2 regions of the Clostridium neonatale genome follow, and region 2 is predicted to be linked to the other one. Evidence: riboswitches for the same ligand, from Rfam matches in the RefSeq annotation. Region 2 holds a riboswitch; the other holds the start of a gene.

Region 1 (4,432 bases), 340 kb from region 2:
TTTCATCTCTTCCATGCATTGGGTTAGCACCTGGTGCTAAAGCTTCTCCTGCTTTTCTTCCATCCGGAGTTGTTCCTGTTTTCTTACCATACATAACATTAGAAGTTATTGTTAACGCTGATAATGTATGCTTAGCATTTCTGTATAATGGATGTTTCTTAAGTTCACTTGAGAATTTATTAACTAATTCTACTCCTAAATCATCTGCTCTATCATCATCGTTACCGTATTTAGGGAAATCTCCTTCAACTTCGAAATCAACAGCAATTCCGTTTTCATTTCTTATCGGTTTAACTTTTGCATATTTAATAGCTGATAATGAGTCAATTGCAACTGAAAGACCAGCTATACCAAATGCCATTAATCTGCCTACTTCAGTATCATGCAATGCCATTTGTACTGCTTCATAAGCATATTTATCATGCATATTGTGAATTATATTCATTGTATCAACGTAGATCTTAGCAACATATTCTAAAACTTTGAAGTAGTTTTCTTTTACTTTAGCAAAGTCAAGTACCTCATCAGTAATTGGTTCAATTCCTGGTACTACTTTGATTCCCTTTAATTCATCCACTCCACCATTAATAGCATATAATAATGATTTAGCAATGTTACATCTTGCTCCGAAGAATTGCATTTGCTTACCAACAGTCATTGAAGATACACAACAAGCTATTGCATAATCATCTCCATGAACTGGTCTCATTAATTCATCATTTTCATATTGAATAGCATCTGTCTTTATTGATATTTCAGCACAGAACTTTTTGAAGTTTTCTGGTAATTTATCTGACCATAAAACTGTTAAGTTTGGTTCAGCTGAAGTTCCAAGGTTTATTAATGTATGAAGATATCTAAATGAGTTCTTTGTTACAAGCGGTCTTCCGTTTATACCCATACCACCTATTGATTCAGTTACCCAAGTTGGATCTCCACCGAATAATTCGTTATATTCTGGAGTTCTTAAGTGTCTAACTAATCTTAACTTGATGATAAGTTGATCTATAATTTCTTGAGCACCTTTTTCATCTATTAATCCTGCTTCTAAATCTCTTTCTATATAAATGTCAAGGAATGTTGAAGTTCTACCAAATGAAGTAGCAGCTCCATTGTTTTCCTTAATTCCTGCTAAATATCCAAAGTATAGGCTTTGAGCAGCTTCTACTGCATTACTAGCTGGCTTAGAAATATCTATTCCATATTTAGCAGCCATAGATTTAAGTTCACCTAAAGCTCTAATTTGCATAGAAACTTCTTCTCTTTTTCTTACTAATTCATCGAGCATATCCCCGTGTAAGCTTTCGCTATCTAAATCTGCCTTCTTTTGTTCAATTAAATAATCTACTCCATATAATGCAACTCTTCTGTAGTCACCAATGATTCTTCCTCTACCATAAGCATCTGGAAGTCCAGTTAAAAGTCCTGCTGTTCTAGCAGTTCTTATTTCTTTTGTATAAGCATCGAAAACTCCTTCATTATGAGTCTTTCTATATTTAGAGAAATGTTCTGTAATAGCTGGGTCAAGTTCATATCCATATTCTTTTAATGAACTTTGAACCATTCTCATTCCACCAAAAGGATTAACAATTCTCTTAAGTGGAGCATCTGTTTGAAGTCCTACTATAACTTCATTATCTTTATCTATATATCCAGCATCGTAATTATCAACACCTGATACTCTATCAGTTGCAACATCGATAATTCCTTTTTTAACTTCTTCTACTATTAATGCGTATGCCTTATCCCATACTTTCTTTGTCTTTTCACTTGGTCCTTCTAAAAAGCTGCCATCACCTTCATATAATTTATAATTCTTTTGTATAAAGTTTCTTACGTCAATTCCTTCTTGCCAAGTACCTTCTTTAAAGCCTTCCCATTGTTTAAACATAGTCACCCTCCTCCAAATTTTATAACTTCAAAATTAAAGTTTATAATTATTTTATATACAATCCCAAGAGTTTGTTAAATTTTTCTCAAACTCTACACTTATATTGTAACCAATTGCATTAAGCTTGTCAATGAAAATTTTTCTCAATTAAAATCCATTTTCGTTAATTTATTCTTTAAATACACTAATAATGAATTAATTGATTATTATTCATCTACTTGATTATTAAGTATTATCAATAAATATATTGGTTCTAATGATGTTTTTATATTTTTAGTAATAATGTTCATGTAATTACATATAATTCTATAAAAATATTTTTTATATTTATGCAATATTGTAGTGGGATTTTTATATAAATAAAAAAATAGCCTACTATCTGTGCTTATTGCCCAGACGGTCGGCTATTTTTTGTCATACTCCACGTGGTTATCCCACTTCCGTCAGTCATATGACTAATATAATATAAAAATACTATATTATTATATTATTGTCAATATTTTTATTATATTTCTTTATTATATAAAATACGTTTTTATTAATATGTTTTTTGAATTTTAACACACTTTTGACACATTTTACATTTATAATTGATTTTATTTACAAATATTGTCCATAGAAATAAACATTAAAGGAATGTGATGCATTTATGAAAAAGAAATTAAAGGTATATACTTTGGTACTTATATCTTTCAGTATACTAGCTCTCTTTTTTTATTTTAACTGTATAAATGATATCCCAATATTAATTAATAATAATTTATATTCTTCAAAACTACCAAGTAATACTTTTAAAAGTTCATATAATCCCAAAATATTATTCGAAAATATGCCTACAACAAAAGTACGTGGAGTTTCATTAGATATTTTAAGCGAAAAAAATATCACGAATATTCCAATGATACTTAAAGCCCAACGATATTATATTCCTTTACCTTATATTTGCAAAAAGCTAGATTATTCTATTACACCATATAAAAATTCTTTTAAGTTAATTAAGAATAATAGTAACGATGTAATAATTCTAAGTAGAAATTCTTTTACTACAAATTCAAAAGAGAAAAAACTTCGCGGCAATTTATTGAAATATAATAATGAAAACTATATTTCTATATCTGACATAGAAGAAATTTTTAATTTAGAAGCAATTTTTAATTTTGAGAATCAAAATATACAATTGCTAAATTCAACAATAAAAAAAATACAACCTAATCCAATCTATAATAAATTTAACCGCCCCATTGCAATGATACGTTTTGAAGATTTTACTTGTGGAGATTCAAATTTCTCTGATAAAAATCAAGCCAAAGTAAAATTTATGGCTGATTATTTATATGAAAATAATATCAAATTCCATGTTGGATGGATACCTAGATTTAAAGCACCTTCTGATAATATAGATAATGATTTACTATCTAAAAATAATATGGTTAATGTTGGATTTGTAAATTTACTAGATTATTTAATAAATAAAAATGCCGAAATAGGTTTGCATGGCTATACTCATCAGCATGGTAATTCAAGAAGTGCTGTAGGTGAAGAATTATCAAAAGACATAAATAATAACGTTTCTGATACTAAAAAAGTTGTTGAAAACGGAATCGATACCGCTTCTGCATTAAATATTCCTATCACTTTTTTTGAATCACCTCATTATAGTGCCACAGAATTACAAGAAAATGTTATAAATAATTATTTTCAATTGCTTTACGAGCCATATAATGATTCTATAAATCATTTATATAAAACAAAGACTAATAATTTATACGTTCCAACACCTCTTGGATACATTGATAAACCTAAAGATACAAAAAAATTAATTAATGCATTGAATAATACTAATCCAGAAATTTTTCATAGTTTCTTTTATCATCCATCAATTGAAATTCGATATATAGATTTTGATACAAATAACAATTCCATAAACATTCGATATGATGAAAACTCACCATTAAAACAAATTGTACAATCATTAAAAGAAAACAACTATGCAACAATACACATTAGCCAATTAACAAAATAGTAATTATAAAAAACATAGAGCAACTTGTTATTCACAAATTATCTCTATGTTTTTATAATAATATTATTTAATATACTATTAAAATTTATTTATTTCTAAAATAATTATTTAGCTCCATATTGTGCATAATATTCATCAATTCTAGCTTTTATTTCATCATCTATAAGTATTTTACCATCAATTTCTTTATTATATAAATATTCTATAACTTCTGACATAGTAACAATTGCACAAGTTTTGAAGCCAAACTTTTCCCTTATTTCACATAAAGCTGATTGTTCTCCTTGACCTTTTTCCATTCTGTCAACTGAGATTATAAGGCCTTTAACATCAACATCTGCTTGACTTTTTAAAATTGGCATTGTTTCATAAATTGAAGTTCCTGCTGTTGTAACATCTTCAACTATTAAAACCTTGTCACCATCTTTTAATTTACTTCCAAGAAGTATTCCTGTATCACCATGATCTTTAACTTCTTTTCTGTTAGAGCAGTATTTAACTTCTATATCATAATTATT
Region 2 (4,432 bases):
ATATATAACAATGTAATAAAAAAATATAGAACTAACTTAAAAGTTAGATACTATCTAAAAGGAGAGTTAGTAGTTAAAGATGTATAAGGAGGTAGGATATTTATTATAAAACCTACGAGAATAATCGTAGGTCTTATAAAGAAACTATTAAATTATTATAATAATTATATATATTGTTTTTTAGTGAAGTTCTTATTATAAATAATAAGAAAATATAATTTATAATAAATTAAATCAAAGTATCAATACCATTGACATTTGCTTGTTCATCTTCATCAACAGGAATAACAAGATATTTTTTACCATCAATTATCTGTGATTTTATTTGATCTAATTTTTCAGGTTTTACTTGAAGAATAATATCATAGTTTGGATCAGAATGTTTTTCTGGTTTTATTTCAGTTGATACTGAGTTTAAAGCTATATCAGAATTCTTTTCTAAATCTAAGTCAGAGGCTGTTTCTAAATCTATATCAGAATTTGATTCTTCAAGCATATTGTCTGATTGTGGAAAAGATTCATCTAGTGAGTTTGATATTGTATCTAAAGTCTCTTTATCTGAATTTTGTACCGATTCAATTTCGTGTTTTTCTTCTTTTTCAGAATTGGTTTCAACATTTATTTTTGTTCTTTCAAGCTTATTTTGTAATATTTCTACTTGTTTTTCAAGTATTTGTTCTCTTCTTCTTTGTTCATTCGCTTTAAGTATCTTTGGATCAATTAAATGTTCTGCTAAAGGAAGATCATCACCAAAGTTTTCTTCATATGATTTTTCAATCTTAGTAGTAATTTCTTCTGGAACTCCACTTTCTATTAAAAGGTTTTGTATATCCTTCTTTGTTAAGCTTTTAGGCTCAGAATCTGTATCATCATACATTTCATTGTATTCATCTATCATAGTATTTAGATTTTCTTGTACTTCCATAAAAATTTTCTCAGCCTTGGTTTCATCAGCGCTAAACGAATCTTTAATAATTGATTGGAACGTTTCTTTTTGTATAGTAGCAGTTTGTTTTGAATAACAACCTAATACATTTTCCATTAATTCAGGATGTGTATCCTTTGCATTTTTTGTGTAATACATAATGGAGTTAACATCTGAACTACGATCAATAAAAGCAGGAAAAACAAAGCCATTAATTGGTGCTTCAACTATCCAATCTCTAATACGTGCTTTTATTTTATTTTCTTCTTCAAAGTATCTAAGACCAGGAGCTGAAAGTGAAACAGGACATATTGCACATAATACATATTCATATACTTCTTCAGATTCATCTAACTTTGCATTATCATTAGTTTTAGTAATAACATCGTAAGCATCATGAAAAATAAGGATCAAAAAATTACCTGTATAATCATAATTATCTATAATGGATTTGTAAAAACTGTCAAGTAGAGCATCATCCTTTAATTGACTTCTTTTTAGCTGCATAAGGGAAACTTGCTTTTCATTTATAAGGTCTTCACCAACTGGAAAGTTAAGCTCCAAAATGTTATTTCCAATGGAACCAGACAGTACTTTTTTAGCAATTTCTAAGTATTTAAAGTATTCATCCTCGTCTAAATTTAAAAAGGTTTCTCTAAATTTTAAGATAATATGTTTTTCTCCGCTAACATAACAACCACACATTTTTGTGAAGGTGCAGTAATCTTTCTTTAGACGTTTTTTTAATTCTAATATATCTTTCTTTTTCATATAATGACCTCTCATTTCATGAGTTTTTATTAGTACATAGTAAAGAACATGTTACCAAATATAAGTATATTATTCAATTAGCATATCTTCAAGTAAGTAAAAATATATATTAAATTTTTGGAAACATAAAAGCTAAATAAGTTAAAAAATGAATCATATATGAAAATAATGATTGAAAGTTTTCAAAAGTATATAGGATGTTTCAAAAATATAAAAGAAGGTGGTATTATAAAAATATTTATTACATAATATATGGATCAAAATTGAGGATCACAGAGTCTTTGAACTTTAAAAGAAAAATTTATAAAATTAATATATTTTTAATTTTTATAAATAGAAAATATTATAAAGAAAGTATTTTTTAAATATTTGAATGAATAAATTAATAAAGATTCATATGTATATTCTTAAGAATTTGCTTATTTATAGCGGGTTAAAGGCACTTGTAAAAAGATATTTGAAAAAATTTAAAGATTATTTTATGATGCTAACAAAGATAAATATTGGTGTACATAATTGGTCAGAATGAGATAATGTGAATGGTATCACGTTATATTTTTTGCAAAATATAATAAAATAATTTTAAAAAGGAGAAATCTAAAAATAGAATTTTACATGAAACTATCAAGAAATGAAAAGGAGTTTCTTAATAAAGTTACAGCATATATTAAATGAGGTGGCGTAGTAACATTTTTGGAAATGAACATTTATTGACAAGGATAAATTAAAATGATATTTTTTACATATAGGTTATACGACTGACGGAAGTGGAATAAACCACATGAAGTATAACAAATAAAAAGCCGACCGTCTGGGCAAAAGTCCAGGTAGTGGGCTTTTATTGTTTTAAAAGGAGTGTAACAAAGATTATGAAGGAATTAAAATTAAAGTATGGATGTAATCCAAATCAAAAGCAAGCTAGAATTTTTTCAAAAGATGGCGAATTACCTATAAAAATACTTAATGGTAGTGCTGGCTATATTAATTTATTGGATGCATTAAATAGCTGGCAGCTTGTAAAAGAATTAAAGACTGCTACTGGCCTTGCAGCAGCAGCTTCATTTAAACATGTTAGTCCTGCAGGAGCAGCTGTAGCAGTTCCACTAAGTAAAAGCTTAAAAAAAGCATACTTTATTGATGATGTAAATTTATCAGATATTGCTACTGCATATGTAAGGGCAAGAGGTGCAGATAGAATGTCATCTTATGGTGATTTTGTAGCTTTATCAGATGAATGTGATGAGATAACAGCAAAAATTTTATCATGTGAAGTTTCAGATGGAATAATAGCGCCATCATATTCAAAGGAAGCATTAGAAATATTAAAAAATAAGCGTAAAGGCAATTATTTAATAATACAAATCCATGAGAATTATATTCCAAATGAAATAGAGAAAAAAGAGGTGTATGGGATAACTTTTGAACAACAGCGAAATAATATAAAAATATGCGAAGAGCTACTAAATAATATTCCAACTAAAAATAAAATATTACCAGACAGTGCAAAAAGAGATTTGATTATATCTTTAATTATATTGAAATATACCCAATCTAATTCTGTGTGTTATGTGAAAGATGGGCAGGCAATTGGTATTGGTGCAGGACAGCAATCTAGAATTCATTGCACAAGACTTGCAGGAAACAAAGCAAATGCATGGTTTTTAAGACAAAGTCCTAAAGTTTTTAACCTTCCTTTTAAACAAGGAATAAAAAGAGCAGATAAAGATAATGCAATAGATGCATATATTTCAGATGATTATATGGATATGCTATGTGATGGCTCATGGAAAAATATTTTTACTGAAAAACCATATCCGTTTACTAGGGATGAAAAGAAAGAATGGCTAAAGAATCTTAAAGGCGTTTCTTTAGGATCAGATGCATTTTTTCCATTTGGAGATAATATAGAAAGTGCTAAAAAAAGCGGGGTTTCTTATATAGCTCAAACAGGAGGATCAATAAGAGATGATAATGTAATAGAAACATGTGATAAATACAATATAGTTATGACATTTACGGAAATACGATTGTTTCATCATTAAAAACATGCTGATATGAGTTATATTTTGATTTGATTTTGAAGTTTTAATTAATAATATATCCATTTAATTAGTTCATCGATAATTATTTTTTGTAAAAAATATAATTGCTATAAATAATAATATTTTAGAATAAAAACCTTACTTAACATTAATCCATAAAAGAATCCACAAGTATGAGTGACATGTTTAACAATTTAAATAGGGTCATGTTATTGATAATAATTCATAAAACATGACTATTTTTAATTTACCACATAAGACTAGACTATTTTTTCTTCCATATAAATTGTAAATTTGTAAGAAGAGTTACATTATTACGTGTGATATTATGAATGGTAATAATATTGTCGCTATCATTATCAATTACTTCAGAAGAAATATGTAATATATCTCCATCAGTTGTTTCTTTTTTAAATAGTACTTTAATATTATATAATTTATATTCATTTAAAATAGACCTTGGTAAAGTATCTATTGCCATCTCCATATACTTTACATTATTAACATGTCCATTAGAGTCTATATCACTATATCTAACAGGGTAGTCTTTTATATAGTCCTCTTTTTGAATTTTAGGAATATCATCTAAAGGAGGTGCCTCATCTAATTCTCCATCAAGTCCATATATTTCGCTTTGGGCAGGGGATATTCTCATAGGACGTCTTTTTTCAAAATCTATTAATATAGCTGTTGA

Evidence for each region. Region 2 has a riboswitch for ZMP and ZTP ahead of CNEONATNEC86_RS14095 (phosphoribosylaminoimidazolecarboxamide formyltransferase). Riboswitches for the same ligand answer to the same signal wherever they lie in the genome.
Region 1: another riboswitch for ZMP and ZTP. It lies ahead of pflB (formate C-acetyltransferase); the one in region 2 lies ahead of CNEONATNEC86_RS14095 (phosphoribosylaminoimidazolecarboxamide formyltransferase).

The regions. Positions count from the first base shown of each region.
Region 1 is NZ_UICR01000002.1:872,251-876,682, forward strand. Features, by position in the region: gene pflB (formate C-acetyltransferase) at 1-1,891, opposite strand, end outside; ZMP/ZTP riboswitch at 2,275-2,352, opposite strand; gene CNEONATNEC86_RS15610 (DUF2334 domain-containing protein) at 2,541-3,914, shown strand; gene pyrE (orotate phosphoribosyltransferase) at 4,019-4,432, opposite strand, start outside.
Region 2 is NZ_UICR01000002.1:536,242-540,673, reverse strand. Features, by position in the region: gene CNEONATNEC86_RS14100 (DUF4317 domain-containing protein) at 230-1,696, opposite strand; ZMP/ZTP riboswitch at 2,441-2,520, shown strand; gene CNEONATNEC86_RS14095 (phosphoribosylaminoimidazolecarboxamide formyltransferase) at 2,566-3,738, shown strand; gene CNEONATNEC86_RS14090 (acyl-[acyl-carrier-protein] thioesterase) at 4,004-4,432, opposite strand, start outside.